3 regions of the Micromonospora sp. CNZ280 genome follow, and region 1 is predicted to be linked to each of the others. Evidence: riboswitches for the same ligand, from Rfam matches in the RefSeq annotation. Region 1 holds a riboswitch; each other region holds the start of a gene.
What was found. Region 1 has a riboswitch for ZMP and ZTP ahead of FHX32_RS31875 (metallophosphoesterase). Riboswitches for the same ligand answer to the same signal wherever they lie in the genome.
Positions count from the first base shown of each region.

Region 2: another riboswitch for ZMP and ZTP. It lies ahead of FHX32_RS28075 (glycine hydroxymethyltransferase); the one in region 1 lies ahead of FHX32_RS31875 (metallophosphoesterase).
Region 3: another riboswitch for ZMP and ZTP. It lies ahead of FHX32_RS09995 (bifunctional 5,10-methylenetetrahydrofolate dehydrogenase/5,10-methenyltetrahydrofolate cyclohydrolase); the one in region 1 lies ahead of FHX32_RS31875 (metallophosphoesterase).

Region 1 covers NZ_JAAOYP010000005.1:257,060-264,799, forward strand. Annotated here, with positions in the region: gene alaS (alanine--tRNA ligase) at 1-589, shown strand, start outside; gene ruvX (Holliday junction resolvase RuvX) at 666-1,124, shown strand; gene mltG (endolytic transglycosylase MltG) at 1,124-2,320, shown strand; gene FHX32_RS31870 (shikimate dehydrogenase) at 2,320-3,150, shown strand; gene FHX32_RS31875 (metallophosphoesterase) at 3,743-4,612, opposite strand; ZMP/ZTP riboswitch at 4,637-4,713, opposite strand; gene FHX32_RS31880 (glycoside hydrolase family 26 protein) at 4,727-5,473, shown strand; gene FHX32_RS31885 (hypothetical protein) at 5,696-7,627, shown strand; gene FHX32_RS31890 (acyltransferase) at 7,718-7,740, shown strand, end outside.
Region 2 covers NZ_JAAOYP010000004.1:194,923-202,662, reverse strand. Annotated here, with positions in the region: gene FHX32_RS28090 (aminotransferase class I/II-fold pyridoxal phosphate-dependent enzyme) at 1-977, shown strand, start outside; gene FHX32_RS28085 (hypothetical protein) at 1,045-1,305, shown strand; gene FHX32_RS28080 (ribulokinase) at 1,503-3,161, shown strand; gene FHX32_RS28075 (glycine hydroxymethyltransferase) at 3,224-4,663, opposite strand; ZMP/ZTP riboswitch at 4,682-4,771, opposite strand; gene FHX32_RS28070 (metallophosphoesterase family protein) at 4,876-5,730, shown strand; gene FHX32_RS35465 (hypothetical protein) at 5,655-5,900, opposite strand; gene FHX32_RS28060 (S8 family serine peptidase) at 6,077-7,564, opposite strand.
Region 3 covers NZ_JAAOYP010000001.1:2,101,366-2,109,105, forward strand. Annotated here, with positions in the region: gene FHX32_RS09990 (SRPBCC family protein) at 1-311, shown strand, start outside; gene FHX32_RS09995 (bifunctional 5,10-methylenetetrahydrofolate dehydrogenase/5,10-methenyltetrahydrofolate cyclohydrolase) at 475-1,347, opposite strand; ZMP/ZTP riboswitch at 1,383-1,465, opposite strand; gene FHX32_RS10000 (YciI family protein) at 1,600-1,947, shown strand; gene FHX32_RS10005 (sigma-70 family RNA polymerase sigma factor) at 1,940-3,184, shown strand; gene FHX32_RS10010 (AAC(3) family N-acetyltransferase) at 3,215-4,003, opposite strand; gene FHX32_RS10015 (hypothetical protein) at 4,058-5,161, opposite strand; gene FHX32_RS10020 (LLM class flavin-dependent oxidoreductase) at 5,319-6,206, shown strand; gene FHX32_RS10025 (ASCH domain-containing protein) at 6,234-6,665, opposite strand; gene FHX32_RS10030 (alpha/beta hydrolase) at 6,769-7,299, shown strand; gene FHX32_RS10035 (type I phosphoribosyltransferase) at 7,371-7,740, opposite strand, start outside.

The DNA of each region.
Region 1 (7,740 bases):
GATCCTCTCCGAGTCGTCGATCGGCTCCGGGGTGCGCCGGGTCGAGGCGTTGGTCGGCATGGACGCGTTCAACTTCCTGGCCCGCGAGCACCTGCTGGTCGCCCGGCTCGCCGAGCTGTACCGGGTGCCCAGCGACCAGGTCGCCGACCGGGTCGAGCAGACCGTCACCCAGCTGCGCGACGCCGAGAAGGAGCTGGAGAAGCTCCGCGCCCAGCTGGTGCTCGGCGGTGCGGCGGCGCTCGCCGCGCAGGCCAAGGACGTGCGCGGGATCGCGTTCGTCGGCACCGAGGCGCCGGAGGGCGCGGCCGGCAACGATGTGCGGACCCTGGCCCAGGAGATCCGCGGCAAGATCGACCCGGCCCGGCCGGCGGTGGTCGCGGTGGCCGCTCGCGCGGGTGGCAAGGCCTCCCTGGTGGTGGCGGTCAACCCGGCCGCGCGGAGCCGGGGGATCGGCGCCGCCGACCTGGTCAAGGCGGCCCTGTCCGGGCGCGGCGGGGGCAGTCCCGACCTCGCCCAGGGTGGTGGCCTGCCGGCGGCGGAGGCGTCGAACCTGCTGCTCACGGTCGAGAAGGCGATCGCCGAGGCGTGAAGATGGGCGAGCAGGCCCGACCAGGGCGGACCGTGCCGGTCCGCCCTGGTTCGCTTTCCGGGGACGGTGACCGTCGGTGACTGACGTGTCGCGTGGTGTCCGGCTCGGTGTGGACGTCGGGCAGGTGCGGGTCGGGGTCGCCCGCTCCGACCCGCACGGCGTGCTGGCCACCCCGCTGGTCACCCTCGCCCGCGACCTCACCGCGGCGCCCGACGCGGTGCCGAGCGACATCGCCGAGCTCGCCGCGCTGGTCAGCGAGCACGAGGCGGTGGAGGTGGTGGTCGGCCTTCCGGTCAACCTCGCCGGCAAGCACGGTCCGGCCGCCGTCCACGCGAAGGCGTACGCTGACCGCTTGGCCGATGTAATAGCGCCTGTTCCGGTAGCGCTCACCGACGAGAGGATGTCCACGGTCGTGGCATCTCGTAGGCTTGCCGAGCGTGGCGTCCGGGGGAAACGGCAACGGGCGGTGGTCGACCAGGCCGCCGCGGTGGAGATTCTGCAGAGCTGGCTGGATGCGCAGCGGAGGCGGACGTAATGATTGAGGATCTGGACCTCGGGTTCGACGACCAGGAGCGGGGGGAGAAGGGCCGGCACCGGCGCGGTTTCGTCAAGAAGCGGAACAAGCGGTCCGGCGGCCGGGGCAAGACCGTCCTGGCCCTGCTGCTCGCCCTGGTGCTGCTCGGCGGCATCGGCGGTGGCGCCGTCTACGGCTTCGACCGGATCCAGAACTACTTCGTCACGCCCGACTACGACGGCACCGGCACCGGTGAGGTGACGGTCGAGATCAAGCAGGGCGCGCTGATCGCCGACATGGCCGACGCGCTGCACGCCGCCGGCGTGGTGAAGAGCCCCAAGGCGTTCATCGAGGCGGCGGCGGACAACTCGCGCAGCAAGAACATCCAGCCGGGGCTGTACAAGCTGCGTAAGCAGATGAGTGGGGAGAGTGCGGTCGCCGCCATGCTCGACCTGAAGAACCGGATCGTCAACGGGCTCACCATTCCCGAGGGCCGCACCGCCAAGAACGTCTACAAGCTGCTCTCCGAGAAGACCAAGATCCCGGTGAAGGAGTTCGAGACGGCGGCGAAGGACCCGATCGCGCTCGGCGTGCCGGACTGGTGGTTCAAGCGCACCGACGGCAAGAAGGTCAAGCCGTCGGTCGAGGGCTTCCTCTTCCCGGACACCTACGAGATCCCGCCGAAGGCCACCGCGGAGAGCATCCTCAAGCTGATGGTGGAGAACTTCCTCACCGTCACCGGGCAGATGGAGTTCGCCGACCGGGTGCAGAAGGAGCGCGGCGGGATCAGCCCGTACGAGGCGCTGATCGTCGCGTCGCTGGCCCAGGCGGAGGCGGGTAACAAGGACGACCTGGGCAAGGTTGCCAGGGTGGCCTACAACCGGGTGTTCGGCGAGTTCGACTGCAACTGCCTGGAGATGGACGTCACGGTCAACTATTACCTGGAGCTGACCGGCCAGGAGACCAAGACGTCCAAGGAGATGACCGCCGCCGACCTGGACAACCCGAAAAACCCGTACAACCGCAAGCTCAAGGGTCTGGTGCCGACGCCGATCAACAACCCGGGCAAGCAGGCCCTGGAGGGTGCGATGGACCCGCCGGCGGGCAAGTGGCTCTTCTTCGTGGCGATCGACGACAAGGGCCACTCCGCCTTCGCCGAGACGTACGCGGAGCACGAGCGCAACATGGCCAAGGCCCGGGAGGCCGGGATCATCTGATGGCGCAGCGACGGGCGGCGGTGCTCGGCAAGCCGATCGCGCACTCGCTCTCCCCGGTGATCCACAACGCCGGCTACGCGGCGGCCGGGCTGACCGGGTGGTCGTACGACCGGATCGAGTGCGCCGCCGCGGAGCTGCCGGACCTGGTCGCCGGCCTGGGCCCGGAGTGGGCCGGGTTGTCGGTGACCATGCCGGGCAAGGAGGCGGCGCTCGCGGTGGCCGTGGCCGCCTCGCCGGTCGCCGCCGCCGTGGGCGCGGCCAACACGCTGGTCCGCCGCCCGGACGGCTCGTGGTACGCGGACAACACCGACGTCGGCGGCATGGTGGAGGTGCTCGCCGGAGCCGGTGTGCGCGCGGGCGCCACGGTGACGGTGCTCGGCGCGGGTGGCACCGCCCGCGCGGCGCTCGCCGCGGCGGCCCGCCTGGCTGCCCGCGAGGTGACCGTGGTGGCCCGCCGGGCGGCGGCGGTCGAGGAGTTGCGCCCGGTGGCCCAGGCGGTGGGCGTCCCGCTGACCGGCGCGGCCTGGGCCGACGCCGCCGACCGCTGCCGCGCCGACGTGGTGGTCTCGACCGTGCCGAAGGGGGCTGCCGACCCGCTCGCCGGCGCGGTGGCCTGGCGGGCCGGCACCGTGCTCTTCGACGCGCTCTACGACCCGTGGCCGACGCCGCTGGCCGCCGCGGCGGGCGCGGCCGGCTGCCGGATCGTCTCCGGGCTCGACCTGCTGCTGGCCCAGGCGATCGGCCAGTTCGAGCAGTTCACCGGCGTCCCGGCGCCCCGCGACGCGATGGCCGCCGCGCTCGCAGCAGCAACATCGGCGGGTGCCGGATAGATGGTCGCCACCGAGGACATCGAAGACGTCCCGGTGGCGATTCCCACCGTGCCGCCGCCCGTCTTGCCCGATCAGTACGCGCAGCTGGGGGAGTTCATGATGCGAATCTTGTCGACCACCTCGCCGCGGATGTGGGCATTCCCGCGATCCGGGGGTAGGCAGTAGGGCGACCCGTTGGTGTAGTGCAGGAGAGCGCCATCGTCGTTCCGGGAGTTCCAGACCGCGTACGAGCCCCGCCCCGTTCGATGATCATAGGCTGGCGCCGATCGACCTAACTGATCCCTCTGTGTTGGGTCAATGACGTTCGGCAACGGACTGAGGGTGCTGTTGCGATATGCGGTCATCCCTTAGCTGTCGGGTAAGTCGCGCTTAGAGTGATGAGCCGCAGGCTGACCGGTGCGGCCACGCCGTCCTGGCGGAACTAGATTCTGTCTCGCGGATCTTGGGTCCCGCTTCGTTGAGCGGGTATGGCTCGCCGAGATCCGAGCGACGCCGAGTTGGCTGTGCCGGAGCTGTTGCTGCCCGGCGCAACCTGCTGGACCGGCGCCTGCGGGTGGTTGCACCGGCTCGGCGAGCCCAGCTGGCCCGCCCATCATGGCTCCTCGCCCACGACGTCCTCGCCCGACACCGGGTCGACGAGATACACCTGCTCCCCGGCCCGCGGGTCGCGGGCGTGCAGCACGTGGAAGAGCGGGGACGTCGGGCCGCCGAAATCCACCACGGTGGCTCCGGCGCCCAGTACCGCGCGCTCCCACCGCGGCGGCGCGGTGAAGTCGATGCGGGTGACCACGCCGGGCGTCACCCACACCGGTATGCCCCGCAGCAGGCCAGACATCTGCAAATGGAAGTGACCGCACAGGATCGCCTGGACGTCGGTGCCCTGTACCGCATCGGCCAGATCATCGGCGTTTCGCAGGCCCACGGTGTCCATGATCGGGGAGGTGGGCACGGCGATCGGCGGGTGGTGCAGCACGAGCACCGTGCCCGCCGCAGCGGGTTCGGCCAGCACGTCACGCAGCCAGGCCAGCTGGGCCGGGTCGACATGCCCGTGCACCTGGCCGGGCACGAGACTGTCCAGTGTGATCACACGCAGCCCAGCAACGCTGCTGAGGGCGGCACGTTCGCCGGACGCGCCCGCCATGGTCGCGCCGACGTCGGTGCCGTCGGCGGCCAGGTGCCCGGAGCCAAGAGTGGCCGCGAACGCCTCACGGGTGTCGTGGTTGCCCGTGCAGTAGACATGCGGGATGCCCCGCTCCGCGCAGAACCGGCCCACCTGCTCGCGCACGCCCGCGCAGCCTTCGGCGGAGCCGTCGTCGGCGATGTCGCCGCTCACGACGACCAGATCCACTTCCGGCACGAAGCGCGCGTCGTACAGGATGCGCGCCAGCGCTGCGGAGGCATCGACGTCAGGGCTGTTCAGGTGGGTGTCGGACAGGTGCAGGATCCGGTGGTGGACGGTCACGGGCGCGTCTCCTCGTCTCATCGACAAGGGCACCCAGGCGGTCGACGCCCCGACCTTCACTCCCCGGTGGTCGCCCACCCGCGCCAGTCGTGTGTGCACAACCTACGCCCGACGATGATCGCGCGACAATCGCATTGCCTGGATCGGCTGCTCCTCCTCGCCTGGGAGTCCCGGATCTTCTCCGCCGGCGCCGTGCTGACCTGGCGGGATGTCTACAGTGGCCGGCACGACGCGACGATCGACGCGATCGCCGGCCGGATCCGGGCCACCGGGGTGCCGGTCTTCCTCGGCTTCGACCACGAGCCGGAGGACGAACCGGCCAAGGGGAGCGACGCGGACTTCGTCCGGGCCTGGCGGCACGTGCACGACCGGTTCGCGGCGGCCGGCGCGGACAACGCGTTCTGGGTGTGGACGATGATGGGCTGGTCCGGCCACCGTCACCGCTACGCCGGCCTCTACCCAGGCGACCGCTACGTCGACTGGGTGGCCTACGACCCGTACAACTTCCACGTCTGCAACGGCAGCACGGTGTGGAAGAGCCCGAGCACCACGGTCGGAAGCTTCTACCGCTGGCTGGACGAGCACGGCATCGGCGCCGGCAAGCCGCGGATGCTCGCCGAGTTCGGCACCAACTTCGACACCGCCGACCCGGCGGCCAAGCGGCGCTGGTTCGAGGAGTTCCCGGCGGCGCTCAAGGCGCACCCGAAGATCAAGGCGGCGGTCTACTTCAACTCGGCGGGGATGACGACCCGGTCGAGCAGTTGTGACATGACGATGAACCACGACGCCGCGGCGCTGGCCGGGTTCGCCCGGGCCGGGCAGGACGCCTACCTGCGGCAGGCGACCGGAGGCGCTCGCTGACCCTGGGTGTCGAGGTGATGACGTAAGGTGGCACTGAGGTTCTCCGCATTCCGGCCGCGCTCGTGCTGCGTCACCTTGGCGACACGATGGCCAACCAATCGGCGGATATCGCCCACTGTGTTCGTGGGGTCACGCTACGTGGGTTGTCATCCACCTTGGAGGCGTCGCGTGCCCACACTCCCGCTCCGCCGGCGTTCCGTCGGTGTCCGCGCCCGGGCCGGGATGGTCGCGCTGGCCGTCGTCGCCGCCGTGCTGGCCGCGCCTGCCGCCGCGTCCGCCACCGTGGTGCCGGCGCCCGCGCCGGCGACCCTGGTCTCGACCAATCCCGCCGACCTCACCCCCCACGCCCGCGACGGCGAGACCCGCGCCTTCGCGCAGGTCGGCTCGATGGTCTACGTCGGCGGCAGCTTCACCCAGATCCGGCGGACCGCCGGCGCGGCGTGGACCACCCAGCGCTACCTCTTCGCGTACGACCGGAGCACCGGGGCGATCTCGACCAGCTTCCTGCCCATGCTCGACGGCGCGGTCAACGCGCTGGTCGCCGGGCCGGGCGGCACGCTGGTCGTCGGCGGCGCCTTCAAGACGGTCAACGGCGTGAGCCGCCGCAACCTGGTGGCGCTCAACCCGAGCACCGGGGCGATCGTGGGCGGCTGGGAGGGGCGCTCCGACGGCGGCACGGTGCGCGACCTCGCGCTGCGCGGCAACTGGCTCTACGTCGCGGGCGCGTTCAACTGGCTCAACGGCACCGCGCACGCCGGGCTCGGCCGGCTCGACGCCACCACCGGCGCGATCGACCCGACCTTCACCGTCGACGCCACCGTCGGCCGGCACGGCACCGCGTCGTACGTGTGGACCATCGACGTCACCCCGGACGGTGGGACCCTCGCCGTCGGCGGCAACTTCACCCTGGTCGACGGCCTGCCCCGCAACCAACTGGCCCTGGTGGGCCTCGCCGGCACCCCGAGCGTGCTGGACTGGAGCACCGACAAGTTCGCACCGCCGTGCGCGGCGCCGGCCACGTTCGTGCACTACGTGCAGGACGTCCGGTTCGGCGCCGACGGCGGCTGGTTCGTGGTCGGCACGAACGGCGGCGCCGGCTGGCCGGCCGCGTACTGTGACGCGCTGGTCCGCTTCGAGACCGCCGCCCGGGGCGGCGGCCAGCTGGCCACCTGGGTCGACTTCACCGGCAACGACACCATCACCTCGGTGGAGGTGGCGGACGGCGTGATCTACCTGGGCGGGCACTTCCGCTGGCTGAACAACCCGAACGCCAGCGACCGGGCCGGCGACGGCGCGATCGACCGGCTGGGCGTCGCCGCGGTCAGCCCGGCCACCGGCCTGCCGCTGAACTGGAACCCGCGGCGCAGCGGCGGCGCGTCGATGCCCCCCGGCACCAGCACCTGGGGCTCGGCGGTCCCGGTGCTCTGGCGGGGCAGCGACGGGCTCTACTTCGGGCAGAACTCGGACGCGATGGGCGAGGAGTACCACGGCCGGCTGGGCATGTTCCCGCTCGCCGGCGGGCGCGCCGTCACGCCGAAGAACCCGCCGACCGCGACCACCGGCAACCTCTACCTCGGCACCGGCGCCGGCGTGCTGGCCCGGGTGCCGTTCGACGGCACCTCGGTCGGCGCCCCGGCCACGGTGCGCCAACCGAACTACACCGCCGCCGGCGCGACCTGGCGGGTGGCCGACCGGATCTACTGGTCGCACGCGGTGGCCGGAACCCCCACCGGCAGCCGCATCGACGTCTCGATGTTCACCGGTGGCGCCATCGGCGTGCCGTGGGAGGCGTCCGGCTACAACGACTGGTTCACCCCGGCGGCGATGACCGGAGCGTTCTTCCTCGACGGCCGGCTCTACTACACCCGGGCCGGCGCCGACGCGCTCTACTACCGGTACTTCGAGATCGACGGCAACTACCTGGGCGCCACCGAGTTCAACCTGCCCACCACCGGGGTGACCTGGTCGGCGGTGCGGGGGATGGCCTGGGTCGGCGGCCGGATCGTCTACGGCGCCACCGACGGGACGCTGCGCGGCGTCCCGTTCGACCCGGCGGCCGCGCCGGTGGTCGACGGTACGGCGGCGACCGTGATCGCCACGCCGTCGCCGGGGCCGACCTGGTCGACCCCGTCGATGTTCTTCTCCGTGCAGTAGTGGCTACGGTTCGTGACGGAAAATCGGTAGATTGTGCGCGTCGGGCCGGTGGATCCACTGTGACCGGTCCCGGCGAGGGGAGGAGGGCCGGTGGTCGGCGCGAGCGGCATCCG
Region 2 (7,740 bases), on a different contig from region 1:
GCGACGTGCTGCTCGCCGTCGCGCCCACGTACGTCGGGTTGACCGGCGCGGCCCGGCTGCTCGACCTGCCGGTGCGCCCGGTGGCCGGCGGGCCGGCCGGGGTCGACCTGGCCGACCTGCGGGCCGAGGTGCGCCGGGCGCGGGCCGACGGGCTGCGCCCGCGGGCCTGCTACCTGATGCCGGACTTCGCCAACCCGTCCGGGACGAGCGTGAGCCTGGCCGACCGGCGGCGGCTGCTCGCCCTGGCCGAGGCGGAGGACCTGCTGCTGCTGGAGGACAACCCGTACGGCCTCTTCCCGGCCGGGGACGCCGAGCGGGTGCCCACGCTCAAGGCGTTGGACACCGGCCGGCGGGTGGTCTACCTGGGGTCGTTCGCCAAGACCGTGCTGCCCGGCGCGCGGGTCGGCTACGTCGTCGCCGACCAGCGGGTGGCCGGCGCGGACGGCACGGTCGGGCTGCTCGCCGACCAGCTCGCGAAGATCAAGAGCATGGTCACCGTGAACACCTCGGCAATCGCCCAGGCGGTCGTCGGCGGGGCGCTGCTGGAGCACGGGTGCAGCCTGGTCGCCGCCACGGTCCGCGAGCGGGCCGCGTACACCCGGAATCTGCGCCACCTGGTCGCCGGACTGGCCCGGCGGTTCCCGGCGGACGCCTCGCCGGTGCGCTGGAACGTGCCGGCCGGCGGCTTCTTCGTGGTGGTGACCGTGCCGTTCCCGGTCGACGACGCGCTGCTGCACCGCTCGGCCCGCGAGTACGGGCTGCTCTGGACCCCGATGGCGCACTTCTACGAGGCCGGCGCCCCGGTCGACGCGCTGCGGCTGTCGGTGAGCGCGGTGACCCCGGCCGAGATCGACCTGGGCCTGGACCGGCTGGCCGCCCTGGTCACCGACGAGCTGGCCCGCCGTGGTGGGGCGGTGGCGAAGGCGGCTCCCGGCGCGCGGGAGGCCGGCACCGCGGAGTCGGGACGGGTGGCCTGACACAACGCGTTCACCGCATGGCAATCCGCGACTGCCCGCGTTCCCGCGTCCTGCGTGGACGGTCATAATGGACGCCATGGTCGCCTGGGAGTACGCCCTGCTGGTCCGCCGCTATCAGGGGCAGGGCCGCAATTTCCACGTCAGCTTCATCTGGTACGGCCCGGACGGGTCGCGCCGGGACATCACCGCGTACGGCGACACGGCGATCGCGCACCTCAACCGGGCCGGCCGGGAGGGCTGGGAACTGGTCTCCGCCGCCGAGGACGTGAACAACGTCCAGGGCAGCACCGAGGTGCACCGCTACCACCTCAAGCGGCAGATCGGCTGACCCGCCCGGCGTCCGCCCCCGATCCCGTCGCCGCCGGCCCGTCACCGGCCGACCGCCCGGCCCCCGTCCGGGGCGGTCGGCCCCGGTCCGCGCCGCGCGCCGGCGGCGTGCCGTTCACCCGGCGTTGTTGTTACCGTTGCCTCCCGCCGACGCCCGGCCGCTCCCGCGCCGCCCGGTCGCGGCGGGGAGGAGGAGCAGTGGCGCAACCCGGGCGGCCCCGGTGCGTGGTCGGGGTCGACTTCGGCACCCTGTCCGGCCGGGCCCTGGTGGTGGACATCGCCGACGGCGCCGCACTCGGCGAGGCCGTGCACCCGTACCGGCACGGGGTGATCACCGAACGCCTCCCCGGCGGCGCGCCGCTGCCGCCGGACTGGGCGTTGCAGCACCCCGACGACTACCGCGAGGTGCTGCGCGTAGCGGTGCCCGCCGCGCTGCGCGCCGCCGGCGTACGCCCCGAGGACGTGATCGGCATCGGCGTCGACGCGACCGCCAGCACCGTGCTGCCCGCCCGCGCCGACAGCACCCCGCTCTGCGAGCTGCCGGGGCTGACCGACCGGCCGCACGCGTACCCGAAGCTGTGGAAGCACCACGCGGCCCAGCGACAGGCCGACCGGATCAACGCCCTGGCAGCCGCGCGGGGCGAGCGCTGGCTGGCCCGCTACGGCGGCCGGGTCTCGGCGGAGTGGCAGTTGGCCAAGGCGCTGGAGCTGCTGGAGGAGGACCCGGAGGTCTTCGACCTGGCGGAGCGCTGGGTCGAGGCGGCCGACTGGATCGTCTGGCAGCTCTGCGGCCGGGAGACCCGCAACGTCTCGGCCGCCGGCTACAAGGGGCTGCGCCAGGACGGCCGGTACCCGTCGGCGGAGTTCCTCCGCGCCGTGCACCCGCGGCTGGACGGGCTGCTGCCCCGCGTCGACGGTCCGCTCGCGCCGCTGGGCGCCCGGGCCGGCGGGCTCACCCCGGAGGCGGCCGGCTGGACCGGCCTGCCGGTGGGCGTCGCGGTGGCCGTCGGCGCCATCGACGCGCACGTCACCGCCGCGGCGGCCCGCTCGGTCGAGCCGGGCCGGATGCTCGCGGTGCTCGGCACCTCCACCTGCCTGATCATGAACGCGGACGCCTGCCACGAGGTGCCCGGGGTGTGCGGCGTGGTCGACGGCGGTGTCACCACCGGCGCGTGGGGCTACGAGGCCGGGCAGAGCGGGGTCGGCGACATCTTCGCCTGGTACGCCGCCACCGCGCTGCCCGCGTCGTACGCCGAGCGGGCCCGCGACCTGGGGATGACCCCGTACCAGCTGCTCGACTCACTCGCCGCCGAACAGCCGGTCGGCGGGCACGGCCTGCTCGCGCTGGACTGGCACAGCGGCAACCGTTCGGTGCTGATGGACCACGAGCTGAGCGGGGTGCTGGTCGGGCTGACCCTGGCCACCCGGCCGGAGGAGATCTGGCGGGCGTTGCTGGAGTCGACCGCGTTCGGGGCGCGGACCGTGGTCGCCGCGTTCGAGGACGCCGGGGTGCGGGTCGACGAGCTGACCGTGGCCGGCGGGCTGACCGGCAACCGGCTGCTGCTGCGGATCTACGCCGACGTGCTGCGCCGGCCGCTGCACGTGGTCGACTCGGCGCACCCGGCGGCGCTGGGCGCGGCGATCCACGCGGCGGTGGCCGCCGGGGCGTACCCCGACGTGCCGGCCGCCTCGGCGGCGATGGGCGCCCCCCACCGGGAGACCTGGCACCCGGATCCGGCCCGTGCGGCGGTCTACGACGAGCTGTACGCCGAGTACCGCGCCCTGCACGACCACTTCGGCCGCGGCGGCACCGACACCCTCCACCGCCTCCGCGCCCTCCGCAACCGCCCCCGCTGACCCCACCCCGCCGGCGACGCCCCGCGCGGCGGGGCCGGGCGGGTCGTCGGGGACGGTGCGGGTCAGGTCAGGTCGACGGTGGGGTAGAGGGGGAAGCCGGTGAGCAGTTCGGTGGCCTGCCGGCTGACCTTGTCGGCGACGGCCGGGTCGAGCAGGTACTTGGCCTTCGACGGGGTGCCGTCGGCGTTGCTGCCCGGCGTGGTCTGGCTCAGCACGGTGTGGATCAGCTCGGCGGTCTGGTCCATCTCGGCGATGCCCAGCCCCCGGGTGGTGAGCGCCGGGGTGCCGATCCGGATGCCGGAGGTGTACCAGGCGCCGTTCGGGTCCTGCGGCACCGAGTTGCGGTTGGTGACGATGCCCGAGTCGAGCAGCGCCTGCTCGGCCTGCCGGCCGGTCAGGCCGTAGCCGGAGACGTCGATCAGCACCAGGTGGTTGTCGGTGCCGCCGGTGACCAGCTTGCCGCCGCGGCGCAGCAGCCCCTCGGCGAGGGCCTGCGCGTTGGCCACGATGCGCTGGGCGTAGTCGGCGAAGTCGGGACGGCGTGCCTCGGCCAGGGCGACCGCCTTGGCGGCCATCACGTGCGGCAGCGGGCCGCCGAGCACCATCGGGCAGCCCCGGTCCACCTGGTCGGCCAGCTCCGGCTGGCAGAGCACCAGGCCGCCGCGCGGGCCGCGCAGCGACTTGTGCGTGGTGGTGGTGACGATGTGGGCGTGCGGCACCGGGTCGAAGTCGCCGGTGAACACCTTGCCGGCGACCAGGCCGGCGAAGTGGGCCATGTCGACCATGAAGGTGGCGCCGACCGAGTCGGCGATCTCCCGCATGATCCGGAAGTTGACCTTCCGCGGGTACGCCGAGTAGCCGGCGACCAGGATCAGCGGCTTGAACTCACGGGCCGCCTCGGCGACCCGGTCGTAGTCGATCAAACCGGTGGCCGGGTCGGTGCCGTAGCTACGCTGGTCGAACATCTTGCCGGAGATGTTCGGCCGGAAGCCGTGGGTGAGGTGCCCACCGGCGTCCAGCGACATGCCCAGCATCCGCTGGTTGCCCAGCTCGCGGCGGAGCGCGAACCAGTCCGTCTCGGTGAGCTCGTTGACCTGCCGGACCTGCGCCCTCTGCAAGGCCGGGGACTCGATCCGGTCGGCCAGGATGGCCCAGAACGCGACCAGGTTGGCGTCGATGCCGGAGTGCGGCTGCACGTACGCGTGCGCGGCGCCGAACAGCTCCCGGGCGTGCTCGGCGGCGAGCGCCTCCACGGTGTCGACGTTCTGGCAGCCGGCGTAGAACCGGCGGCCGACGGTGCCCTCGGCGTACTTGTCGCTGAACCAGTTCCCCATCGCCAGCAGCGTGGCCGGGGAGGCGTAGTTCTCGCTCGCGATCAGCTTCAGCGACTCGCGCTGGTCGACCAGTTCCGCCCCGATGGCGTCGGCGACCCGCGGTTCGACCGCGCGGATCACCTCGAGGGCGCTGCGGAAAGCGGTGGATTCGGCGTTCAGCGACGACATGCGACCTCCAGGTGACGTGCGGAAGGCCCAGGCGCTCGGCATGCGTCCTCATGACGGGACCGCTTCCCGATGGTGCTCCATCCCCACGCGCCAGTCACGGCCCGGGCTGATCCTACCGGGTCGGCGACCCGCCACCCCGGTCCACCTCCGTCAAGCCGGGTGCCGGCGGGCGCGGGCTCGCGGTGGGGGTTGGCGATCAATAGGATCGACGCATGGTGGCCGACGGGAGCACGGGCGGCAGCCTGCTCGCCATCAGCGACCTGCACGTCGGCCACCGGGAGAACCGGGCGATCGTCGAAGGCCTGCACGCCGACTCGCCGCACGACTGGCTGCTCGTCGCCGGGGACGTGGCCGACACCGTGGCCGACGTCGAGTGGGCGCTCGGGCTGCTGGCGCGCCGCTTCGCGCGGGTGGTCTGGGCGCCCGGCAACCACGAGCTGTGGTCCCCGCCGAACGACCCGGTGACGCTGCGCGGGCTGGAGCGCTACCAGCACCTGGTGGCGATCTGCCGGCGGCTGGGCGTGCTCACCCCGGAGGACCCGTACCCGGTGTGGCGCGGCGAGGGCGGGCCGGTGCTGGTGGCGCCGCTGTTCCTGCTCTACGACCACAGTTGGCTGCCGGACGGGTTCGACACCCGCGAGGCGGCGCTGGCCGAGGCGTACCGGACCGGGGTGGTCTGCACCGACGAGTTCCTGCTGCACCCCGACCCGTACCCGAGCCGGGCGCACTGGTGCGCGGCCCGGGTCGAGCAGACCCGGCAGCGGCTGGCCGAGCGGCAGCCGGCGCTGCCCACCGTGCTGGTCAACCACTACCCGCTGGTCCGCGAGCCGACCCGGATCCTGCGCTACCCGATCTTCGCCCAGTGGTGTGGCACCGAGGCCACCGCCGACTGGCACCTGCGCTTCGACGCCGCCGCGGTGGTCTACGGGCACCTGCACATCCCCCGGACCACCTGGCACGACGGTGTCCGGTTCGAGGAGGTCTCGCTGGGCTATCCAAGGGAGTGGCGGCAGCGCACCGTACCGCCGGGGCGGCCGCGGCGGATCCTGCCGGCGCCCCCGGCATGACGACGGGCCCCGACCCGCCGGGGCCCGCCACGCAGCTCGATCATCCGCTCGCCGATCTCCTGCCGCTGCTTACGGCCGAGCGCCTCGCGCACCTTCGGGAACCACTCCTGCTCCTCCTCCTCGACGTGGTGCAGCACGTTCTCCTGGAAGGCCTTGACCAGGCGGCGCATCTCCTTGTGGTCCTCCTTGAGCAGGACGATGGCATCGGTGGACGCCGGGTGACCTCCTAGGTTCGCCGGATGATCGTCCGGTACCCCGGGGGTGAGCTGCGGAAACTGGTGTCCCCCCAGAGCGGGTGGGGCCCGGCGGATCACCGCCGGGCCCCACCACTGGTCGTGCTGTCGCCTCAGCGCACCACGTTGTAGGCGCTGACCATGCCGGCGCCGTAGAACGAGTTGCGTTCCCCGCCGGAGCAGGTGGCGTCGTACACGTTCGGACCGGTCGGGAAGAGCGGCACCGGGTTGTAGACCCCCTGCGGGCAGGACTTCGCCTCGGCCGTCCCCTGCAGGAACGAGCTGAGCTGGCCCGCCGTCATGCCCGGGTGGGCGGACAGGGCCAGCGCGGCCACGCCGGCGGCGTGCGGGCCGGACATCGAGGTGCCCTGCTTGTACCCCCACCCGTTGGTGCGGGTGGCGGTGTTGAAGGTGGTCGACAGGATGGCGTCGGTGATCGTCGACCGGGCACCTTCGGTGCGGAACCGGGTGTCGCCGCCCGGCGCCGTCACCTCGACCACGCCCTGGCCGTACGAGGAGTAGTAGCTCTTCTCCCCGGTCGGGCCGACCGCCGACACGGTCACCACGCCCGGCGCCTCGCCCGGCAGGACGAGGCAGGCGCTGGTGAGGTCCTCGCGGACCTCCGGCGTCCCGTTGTTCGGGCTGCCGGTGTCGGTGATCTTGTGCGCGAGGTCGTAGTTGGAGTTACCCGCGGACGCCACGTGCAGCACGCCCTTGCTCTGCGAGTAACGGATGGCCCGCTGCACGGCCTGCCACACCGGACGCTGCCGGGCGTCGTTGCGGCAGTTCAGCTCCCACGGGTCGATGTAGTAGCTGTTGTTCGTGACCCGCATGCCGTGCTCGGCCGCCCAGAGGAACCCGCAGACCGCGGCCTCCGGGAAGATGTAGCCGTCGTTGTTGACGACCTTGACGGCGGCCACCTTCACCCCCGGAGCGACCCCGGTCACCCCGACGCCGTTGACCGCGGCGGCGATGGTGCCGGCCACGTGGGTGCCGTGGTCGGAGGTGGTCGGGTTCCAGGCCGACTCGGTGGTGTCGACGACACCGCCGAGGCAGGACGCGCTCTTGTCCTTGGCGATCTGGCTGGCCAGGTCCGGGTGACTGCTGGAGATGCCGCTGTCCAGCACGCCCACCACCACGTCGGCGCTGCCGGCGTTGATCGCGTGGGCCTGCGGGACGCCGATCATCGGCATGTCCCACTGCTGACCGAAGAGCGGCTCCGTGGTCGGATCCGCGGCGGCGGTCACGGCGTCGGCCGCGGCCACCTCGACGGTCTCGCCCTCGTCGAGGGCGGTGCCCAGGCCGGCGGTGGACGCCACCGACTCGACGCCCGCGCCCGCCACGTCGGTGGCGAAGTCGGGGTTGGTCGAGCGGACGACGAGCACGCCGATCTGGTCGTAGCTGGCCACCACGGTGCCCTTGGCGGCAGCCACCCGGGCCGCCGCCTTGTCGGTCTTCGCGCCCTGCGGCGCGAGCACCAGGAACGTGGTGTCCGGGCCGGCGGCCGCCGCGGCGGGCGCGAGCCCGCCGGTGACGGCCAGACCGACGCCGAGCGTCAGGGCGGACGCGGCGGCCAGTGTCTTGCGACGGAGGTTCTTCACACAGACTCCCAGGGGCCGTTACCCGCCGGTTGACGCGCCCCGGGTGGAGCGCGGACCGGCGAGAGGCAGGCAGGATGCTTGCCTCTGTGCAACCAGCGCCGGAAGCCGTTGTGGCGTTACACACACCCGCTCAGGCGGACAAAAGGTGTCAGACGGTGGCGAGGGTGTGCGGGATC
Region 3 (7,740 bases), on a different contig from region 1:
TGGCGTTCCGGTTCGGCGACCTCGGCGGCTTCGACATGGAGGTACTGGAGCTCGATCCCGCCGGCCACGTACGGTGGCGGGTCACCGACGGCCCCGCGGAATGGGTCGACACCGAGATCGACTGGCGGCTCGACCGGCGCGGCGAGTACACCATCGTCCAGTTCAGACACGAGGGCTGGCGCGAGCCGGTCGAATTCATGCACCACTGCAGCACCAAATGGGCGACGTTCCTGCTCAGTCTCAAGGAACTCGTGGAGACCGGGCGCGGCCGGCCGGCGCCGGACGACGTCCGGATCAGCGACTGGCACTGATTCCCGCCGGCCGGTTCCCGGGCGTCGGGCGAATCCAGCACGGTGGCGGTCAGCGTCAGTCGAGGCCGATCTCCCGTACGACTGTCCACACCCAGGTATCGGCGTGCGTCAAGCACGAGAGCCCCGGCCGGCGGTCCGCCCGGCCGGCCGGGGACTCCGCGGCTCAGGCGCGTCCGCTCAGCCGCTCGGCGGCGTCGACGGCGTTGCGGAAGAGCATCGCCACCGTGGTCGGGCCGACCCCGCCGACCCGGGGCGTGATCGCGCTGGCCACCTCGGCGCACGACTCGTCGACGTCCGGCAGCAGCCGGCGGCCCTCGTAGCGGACGCCGGCCCCGATCACCACCGCGCCCGGCTTGACGTGCTCCGGCTGAATGATCCCGGGTACGCCGGCGGCGGCGACCAGGATGTCGGCGCGCCGGGTGTAGCGGTCCCAGTCCGGCACGCCCGTGTGCACGACGGTGACCGCCGCGTTGGCGGTGGGCCGCTTCTGCGCCAGCATGATCGACAGTGGCCGGCCCAGCGTCGCGCCCCGGCCGAGGATGACCACCTCGCGCCCGGCGACCGGGATCTCGTAGTGGGCCAGCAGCGCCTCGATGCCGGCCGGCGTGCAGGGCAGCGGCCCGGGCAGCCCGAGCGCCAGCCGCCCGATGTTGAGCGGGTGCATCCCGTCGACGTCCTTGTCCGGGTCGACGCTCTGCAACGCCCGGTCGTAGTCGAGGTGGGCCGGGACCGGATACTGCACGAGCAGCCCGTGCACCCCCGGGTCGGCGTTGTAGCCGGCGATCACCCGGTGCAGGTCCTCCTGCGTGGCGTCCGCCGGCAGGTGCGTGTGCGGCGACTCGAAGTCCAGCTCCGCCGCCTGGCGCTGCTTGATCCGGATGTAGCCGGCGCTGGCGTCGTCGTCACCGGCCAGCACGGTGGCGAGCGCGGGCACGACGCCCGCCCGGCGCAGCCGGGACACCCGGTCGGCCACCTCGGCGAAGACCTTGTCGGCGAGCGGCTTGCCGGACAGCAGCCGGGCGGTGTGCGGGGTCACGACGGTATCGTCGGCGATGGGCATGGCTCCCCCAACGTGGGTGCCCAGGCGGTCGACTCCCACGGCGAGCTCCCCGATGGTTGGTGCCATCCCCGTGCCGCCAGTCGCGTTCCCACCCAGCTTGCCCCATCCGGCAACGGCGGCGCCAGGCGACCCCCGGGCGCCGTCGGCGGAAAATTCTTGGCCCGGGTGGTCCGGAACCGGTCCACTCGTTCGTCACCCTGGTTGAGACCGCTGACCAGGGAGTGCGAGATGAAGTACATGATGTTCGTCTGCAGCGACACCGAGCCGGACACCGACCAGGAGAACTGGCCCGACATAGAGGCGTGGGTGGCCGAGAACGACGCCCGTGGCCGCCGGCTGACCGGCGACGTGCTGGCCGAGACGTCGGCGGCCACCACCGTCCGGGTGCGTAACGGCGAACTGCTGGTGTCCGACGGTCCGTTCGCCGAGACCAAGGAGGTCATCGTGGGCTTCGACCTGCTGGAGTGCGCCGACCTGGACGAGGCGATCGAGGTGGCCCGTAGCCACCCGATGGCCCGGGCGGGTCGGATCGAGTTGCGACCCTTCGCCGACCTGGCCGACCAGCCGGGTGACTGACACACCGGCGGCCGCGACGGCGGAGGCCGTCGCGGCCGCCTGCGCCGATTCGTACGCCCGGATCGTCGCCGCGCTGATCCGGGTGACCGGGGACTGGACGCTGGCCGAGGACTGCGCCCAAGAGGCGCTGGCGCTCGCCCTCGAACGCTGGCCCGGCGACGGCGTGCCGGCCAACCCGGGCGGCTGGCTGATGACGGTGGCCCGCAACCGCGCGCTGGACGTGCTGCGCCGGGCCTCCGTCGAACGCCGCAAGCTGCACGAGTTGGCGCTGCTCACGCTGGCCGGCCCGGAATCCAGGGCGGTCGGCCCGGAGCCCGCGACCGGGGACGAGATCGTGGACGACCGGCTGCGGCTCGTCTTCACCTGCTGCCATCCGGCGCTGTCGCTGGACGCCCGGGTGGCGCTGACGCTGCGCGTGGTCTGCGGCGTACCGACCGCCGACATCGCGCGCGCCCTGCTGGTCAGCGAGTCGACGATGACCCGGCGGCTGACCCGGGCGAAGACCCGGATCGCCACCGCCGGCATCCCCTACCGGGTGCCGACCGGCCTGATGCTCGCCGAGCGGCTGCCCGGCGTCCTCGCGGTGCTCTACCTGCTCTTCACCCGGGGCTACGACGCCGACGGTGAGCCCGCGTTCGCCGACGAGGCGATCCGGCTGGCCCGCCTGCTCGTCCGGCTCATGCCGGACCAGCCCGAGGTCGCCGCGCTGCTCGCGCTCTTCCTGTTGCAGCATTCCCGCCGGGACGCCCGGCGCGACGCCGACGGCAACCTGCTCACCCTCGACCGGCAGGACCGGGCCCGCTGGGACCACGCGGCGATCGCCGAGGCCGTCGACATCCTGGCCCGGGTGCGCCCGGCCGGCCCGTACGCCCTCCAGGCCCGGATCGCCGCGTGCCACGCCACCGCCGCCTCCGCCGCGGCCACCGACTGGCCGGCCATCGCCCGGGCGTACGACGAACTCGCCCGGATCCAGCCGTCACCGGTGATCGGGCTGAACCGGGCGGTGGCGCACGGTTTCACGCACGGGCCGACGGCCGGGTTGACGCTGCTGGCCGAGGCGCGCGCCGGCGGGGCGCTGGACGGCTATCCGCCGGCCGTGGCGGCCGAGGCCGAGCTGACCGCCCGCCGGGGGGACCGCGAGCGGGCGGCGGCGCTGTTCCGGCGGGCCGCCGCGATGTGCCGGGCGGAGCCCGAGCGGCGCGCCCTGCTGGACCGCGCCGCCGACCTGTCGGCCTGACCCGCCGGCGACCGGATCAGGTGCGCACCGTCAGTGCCGGTGCGCGGCCATCCAGGCGGTGGCGTGATCGACCAGGGCGGGCTGCGGCATCAGCCGGGCGGTCGCCCCGCCGACCCGGCCGGTCGTCACCTGCCCGGTGGCGTCGAAGTCGGCGCCCAGGCGGTCGAAGTCGCTCTCGTCGGTCACGACGTCGACCCAGGTGGTCCACCGGCTGGTCCCGTCCGGCTGCCGCAGGGACGACCCGGTCGCCGCGCGCGGCGGCGCGGCCTGGCGGTATTCGGCGAGGTGCAGTGAGGTGTTCGAGTCGTACCCGCAGCCGAGCAGCAGCACCTTGCCGGCCAACCGGTACACCGCGCCGAGCGGCGAGCGCTCGCCCAGCGCGTCGTCGAGCGGGTGCCCGGACACCACCTCCGCCGCGTGCCGGCCGAGGGCGGCGAAGGAGACCTGCGGGTGGTCGCTGCGCAGCGCCCCCGGCCAGGTGCGGACCGTCTCGGCCAGGACCCCCATGTACCGGCTGGGCGTGCGGGCCGGGTCGAAGCCGGGCGTCCGCTCCCGGATCACCGGCCACCACGCCGCCGGTACGGGCGGGTGCCGCCAGCCGGCCGGGTCGGTGTTGTCCGGCGTGTGGGTCGGCACGACCAGGGTGCCGTCGGGGCCGGTCGCGGCCAGCAGCGCCTGCACGACCGCCTGGGTGCCACCGGCGACGAACCCGAGACTCCGGTACGACGAGTGCACCAGCACCACGTCACCGGCGGCGAAGCCGAGGGCGCGCAGGTCCGACGCGAGGCTGTCCACGGTGTGCGGCATCGACTGGTCCACGCGGCGCAGCGTACGAGGCGGGAGTGCCGCCGCCCACCGGGTTTCCGCCGGCGGTCAGCTCGCCGCGGCGGTGGGCAGCGGGTCGGCGGCGCGGCGCGGCAGGGCGGCCAGCGCCAGCCCGAGCAGCGCGCAGATCGCGCCGGCCACGAAGAACAGCGCGAGCGCGGGCTGCCCGAGCCACTCCCACAGCGGGTGCCAGGTCGGGTGCGGCTCGTCGAGGTGATGGCCGAGCAGGTGCGGGACGGCCAGCAGGACGGGTGACCACCACAGGAACATGCTCACCGCGAACAGGACGGTGACCGCGCCGCGGGCCGGGTGCGCGGCCTCGGTACGCCGGCTCGCCCACCCGAAGAGCAGCCAGCCGAGACCGGCGCCGAGCAGGCCACCGACCAGGCCGGCGGGCAGCACCGCCGGTGGGGCGGCCCGGTTCATGGTGACCACCAGATAGCTGCTCACGCCCTGCGGCGGCGAGGTGATCGTCACCCGCAGTACGGTGTCGCCGCGCCGGGCCAGGACGGTGGTCTCGGTGAACCGCACGACCGAGGCGCACCATTTGTCGGTGCAGCCGGAATCCCCGCTGACCGTCGGCTCGTACAGCTGCCAGCCGGCTTCGCCGAGCCGCCGCCGCGTGTCGGCGAGCGTCTGCTCGGTGGGCACGGGCGGTGCGCCGGCCGCGGTGAACACCGTCTCGCCCTGCTGGTACTCGCCCCCGTCCGGGAAGAGCACCTGGTCGAGGTTACGTAGCCGCAGCGGCTGGCTGTAGAAGGTGAACAGGGCCGCCGCGGGGTCGACGTCGCCGAGCCGGTGACCGGGGAACACCTCGGCGAAGAGCGCGGCGGCCTCGGCGCGGTCGGGCTGCGGGTGGGAGGTCTCCCAGGCGACCCGGGTGGCGGCGGCCGCGGTGAACAGCCCGCAGATGACGGCCGCGAGCATCGCCCAGACGCCCACGGTACGGCTGGCCGGGCGGCCGAGCCGGCAGCGCAGCCCGTGCCGGAGCAGGTCGACCGCCTCCCGCACGGTCGGCCGGGTGCGGCCGGGCGGCGCGGCGTCCAGCAGCATGCCGACCATCTCCTCGCCGCGGGCGCGGCGGTAGGCGCGCGGATGGCAGCAGAGCAGCCGCCGGTAGCGGCGGGCGAGCGGATCGCCGGTCGGCGGCATGGCCGTCCCTTCGAGATGTGGTGCGGGTCAGGCGGTGCGCGGGCGGAGCGGGCGCAGCCGGGTCTCGGCGGCGGTGTGACCCATATTTAGATCATCGATACATCGTCAAGGTCAAGAGCGCGACCCGGCCGGGTTGTCGGTGCCCGTGGTTAGGCTGCTGATCATGCGGATTGGCATCGTGATCCTTCCCGACCAGCGTTGGTCCGAGTCGCAGCGCCGCTGGCGGCAGGCGGACGAGTGGGGCTTCGACCACGCCTGGACGTACGACCACCTGGGCTGGCGGGACCTGGTCGACGGGCCGTGGTTCGACTCGGTGCCCACGCTGACCGCCGCCGCGACGGTGACCTCCCGGATCCGCCTCGGCACGCTGGTCGCCTCGCCGAACTTCCGGCATCCGGCCGCGTTCGCCCGGCAGGTGACCGCGCTCGACGACATCTCCGGCGGCCGGCTGCTGCTCGGCCTCGGCGCGGGAGGCATCGGCTTCGACGCCGCCGTGCTCGGCGGCGAGACGCTGCCGCCGCGGCAGCGGGTTGACCGGTTCGGCGAGTTCACCGAGCTGCTGGACCTGGTGCTGCGCGAGGACGGGACGACCTGGCGGGGCGACTGGTTCGCCGCGGTGGACGCCCGGAACAACCCCGGCTGCGTCCAGCAGCCCCGGGTGCCGTTCGTGGTGGCGGCGAACGGGCCCCGCTCGATGAAGCTGGTGGCCCGGTTCGGCCAGGGCTGGGTCACCACCGGCCCCGGCGGCGACGACCTGGACAGCTGGTGGGACGGGGTCGGCGAGCTGTGCGCCCGGCTGGACGAGACGCTGGCCGCCGCCGGGCGCGACCCGGCCACCCTGGACCGCTACCTCTCGCTCGACTCGGCGCCGGTCTTCTCACTGCGCACCGCCCAGTTCTTCGCCGACCAGGTCGAGCGTGCCGCCGCGCTCGGCTTCACCGACGTGGTGACCCACTGGCCCCGGGCCGGCAGTTGGTACGCCGGCGACGAGGAGGTGCTGGTGGACGTGGCCACCCGGCTGCTGCCCGAGCTGCGCCGCGGCTGACCGCTCCGGCCCGCCGGTCACCGGCGGCTACGGGCCGAGGTCTCCGGTGGCCAGGCCGCCCTCGCCGCCGGAGACCAGCCGGAAGCGGATGCAGACGATGTCGGTGTCGTCGGTCACCGGGGTGCCGACCCGGGCCCAGTAGGCCGCGTGCCCGGCCCGCCACTCCTCGATCGACCGGTCGCCCTCCCCCTCCGAGCGGGCGAAGTCCCAGGACACCTCGGCGAACGGGACCACCTCGGCGCCGGTCACCTCGACGACGCCGGCCAGCGCGTCCGTGTCGTCGACGAGAACCAGCCGCTCGCCGACGTGCTCCAGTTCCTCGCCCTCCTCGGCGTACTCGGTGAGCAGGCCGGCGGTCGCGGTCTTCACCCCGGCCAGCACCAGCGTGTTCAGCCGCGTCCGCAGCTCGCCGGGAGTGCCGAGGGCGAGCGTGCGCAGTCCACCGATCCGAGGCCACATCCTGCCGAGGCTACGCCCGGGACGGTCGGGGGTCGCGACATTTGCGGCCCATGGACCGACCGTCCGGCGATACGGTGGGCGGATCGACGATCAGGAGGCGGCCATGGCGGACCGGCGCGCGGTGCTCATCCCCGGCCGAGGCTACGACACCCGGTTCCCGCTCTTCCTCTACCTCGGCGAGGCGCTGCGCCGCGCCGGCTTCGCCCTGCACGCCATCTCCTGGCAGGTGCCCGAGCGGCTCGGGTCGGACCGGGACGGGGCGGACGCGGCCGCCGACTGGGTGACCGGGCAGGTCGCCCCGACCCTCACCGGGCGGATGGAACTGCTGGTCGGCAAGTCCCTCGGTACGCTGGCCGCGCCGCTCGCCGCCGACCGGGGGCTGCCCGCCGTCTGGCTCACCCCGCTGCTGCACATGCCGCCGGTGGTCGACGCGCTGGATCGCGCCACCGCACCGTTCCTGCTGGTCGGGGGCACCGCCGACCCGTCCTGGGACGGCGCGGTCGCCCGCCGGCTCACCCCGCACGTGGTGGAACTCGACCAGGCCGACCACGCGTTGATGGTGCCGGGTCCGCTGGCCCGCTCGGCCGAGGCGCTCGGCCGGGTCTGCACCGCGGTGGAGGAGTTCGTCCGCTGAGCCGGCCGGCCGCCCCGGTGCCGCGCCCACTCGCCGCGGCTGCGGGCAGCGACGCGGCCCCGCCGGGCCGGTCAGGGGTGCAGGGCGTCGGCCGTCACCAGGCCCCGGATCCGTAGCTCGCTGGCGACCTCCGGGGCGCAGTCGAGGACCACGGCGGCGGTGCCGACCGGTTCGGCCCCCCGAGCGGCGCAGATCTCGTAGATCGCGCGCACCTGCGCCGCGGTGGCCACCCAGTCGTCCACCACCAGCACCCGGTCGGTCCGGTCGAGGGCGTGGTCCCGCACGGCCAGGTCCACCCGCCGGCCGCGGAAGTCCGGCGGGCTCTGCGCCCAGGTCAGCGGTCCGGCCGGCAGGCGGCCGTCGCCCGGCTTGTGTGCCGGCACGAAACCCACCCCGAGCGCGGTGGCGGCGAGCGGTCCGAGCAGGAAGCCGGTGACCGCC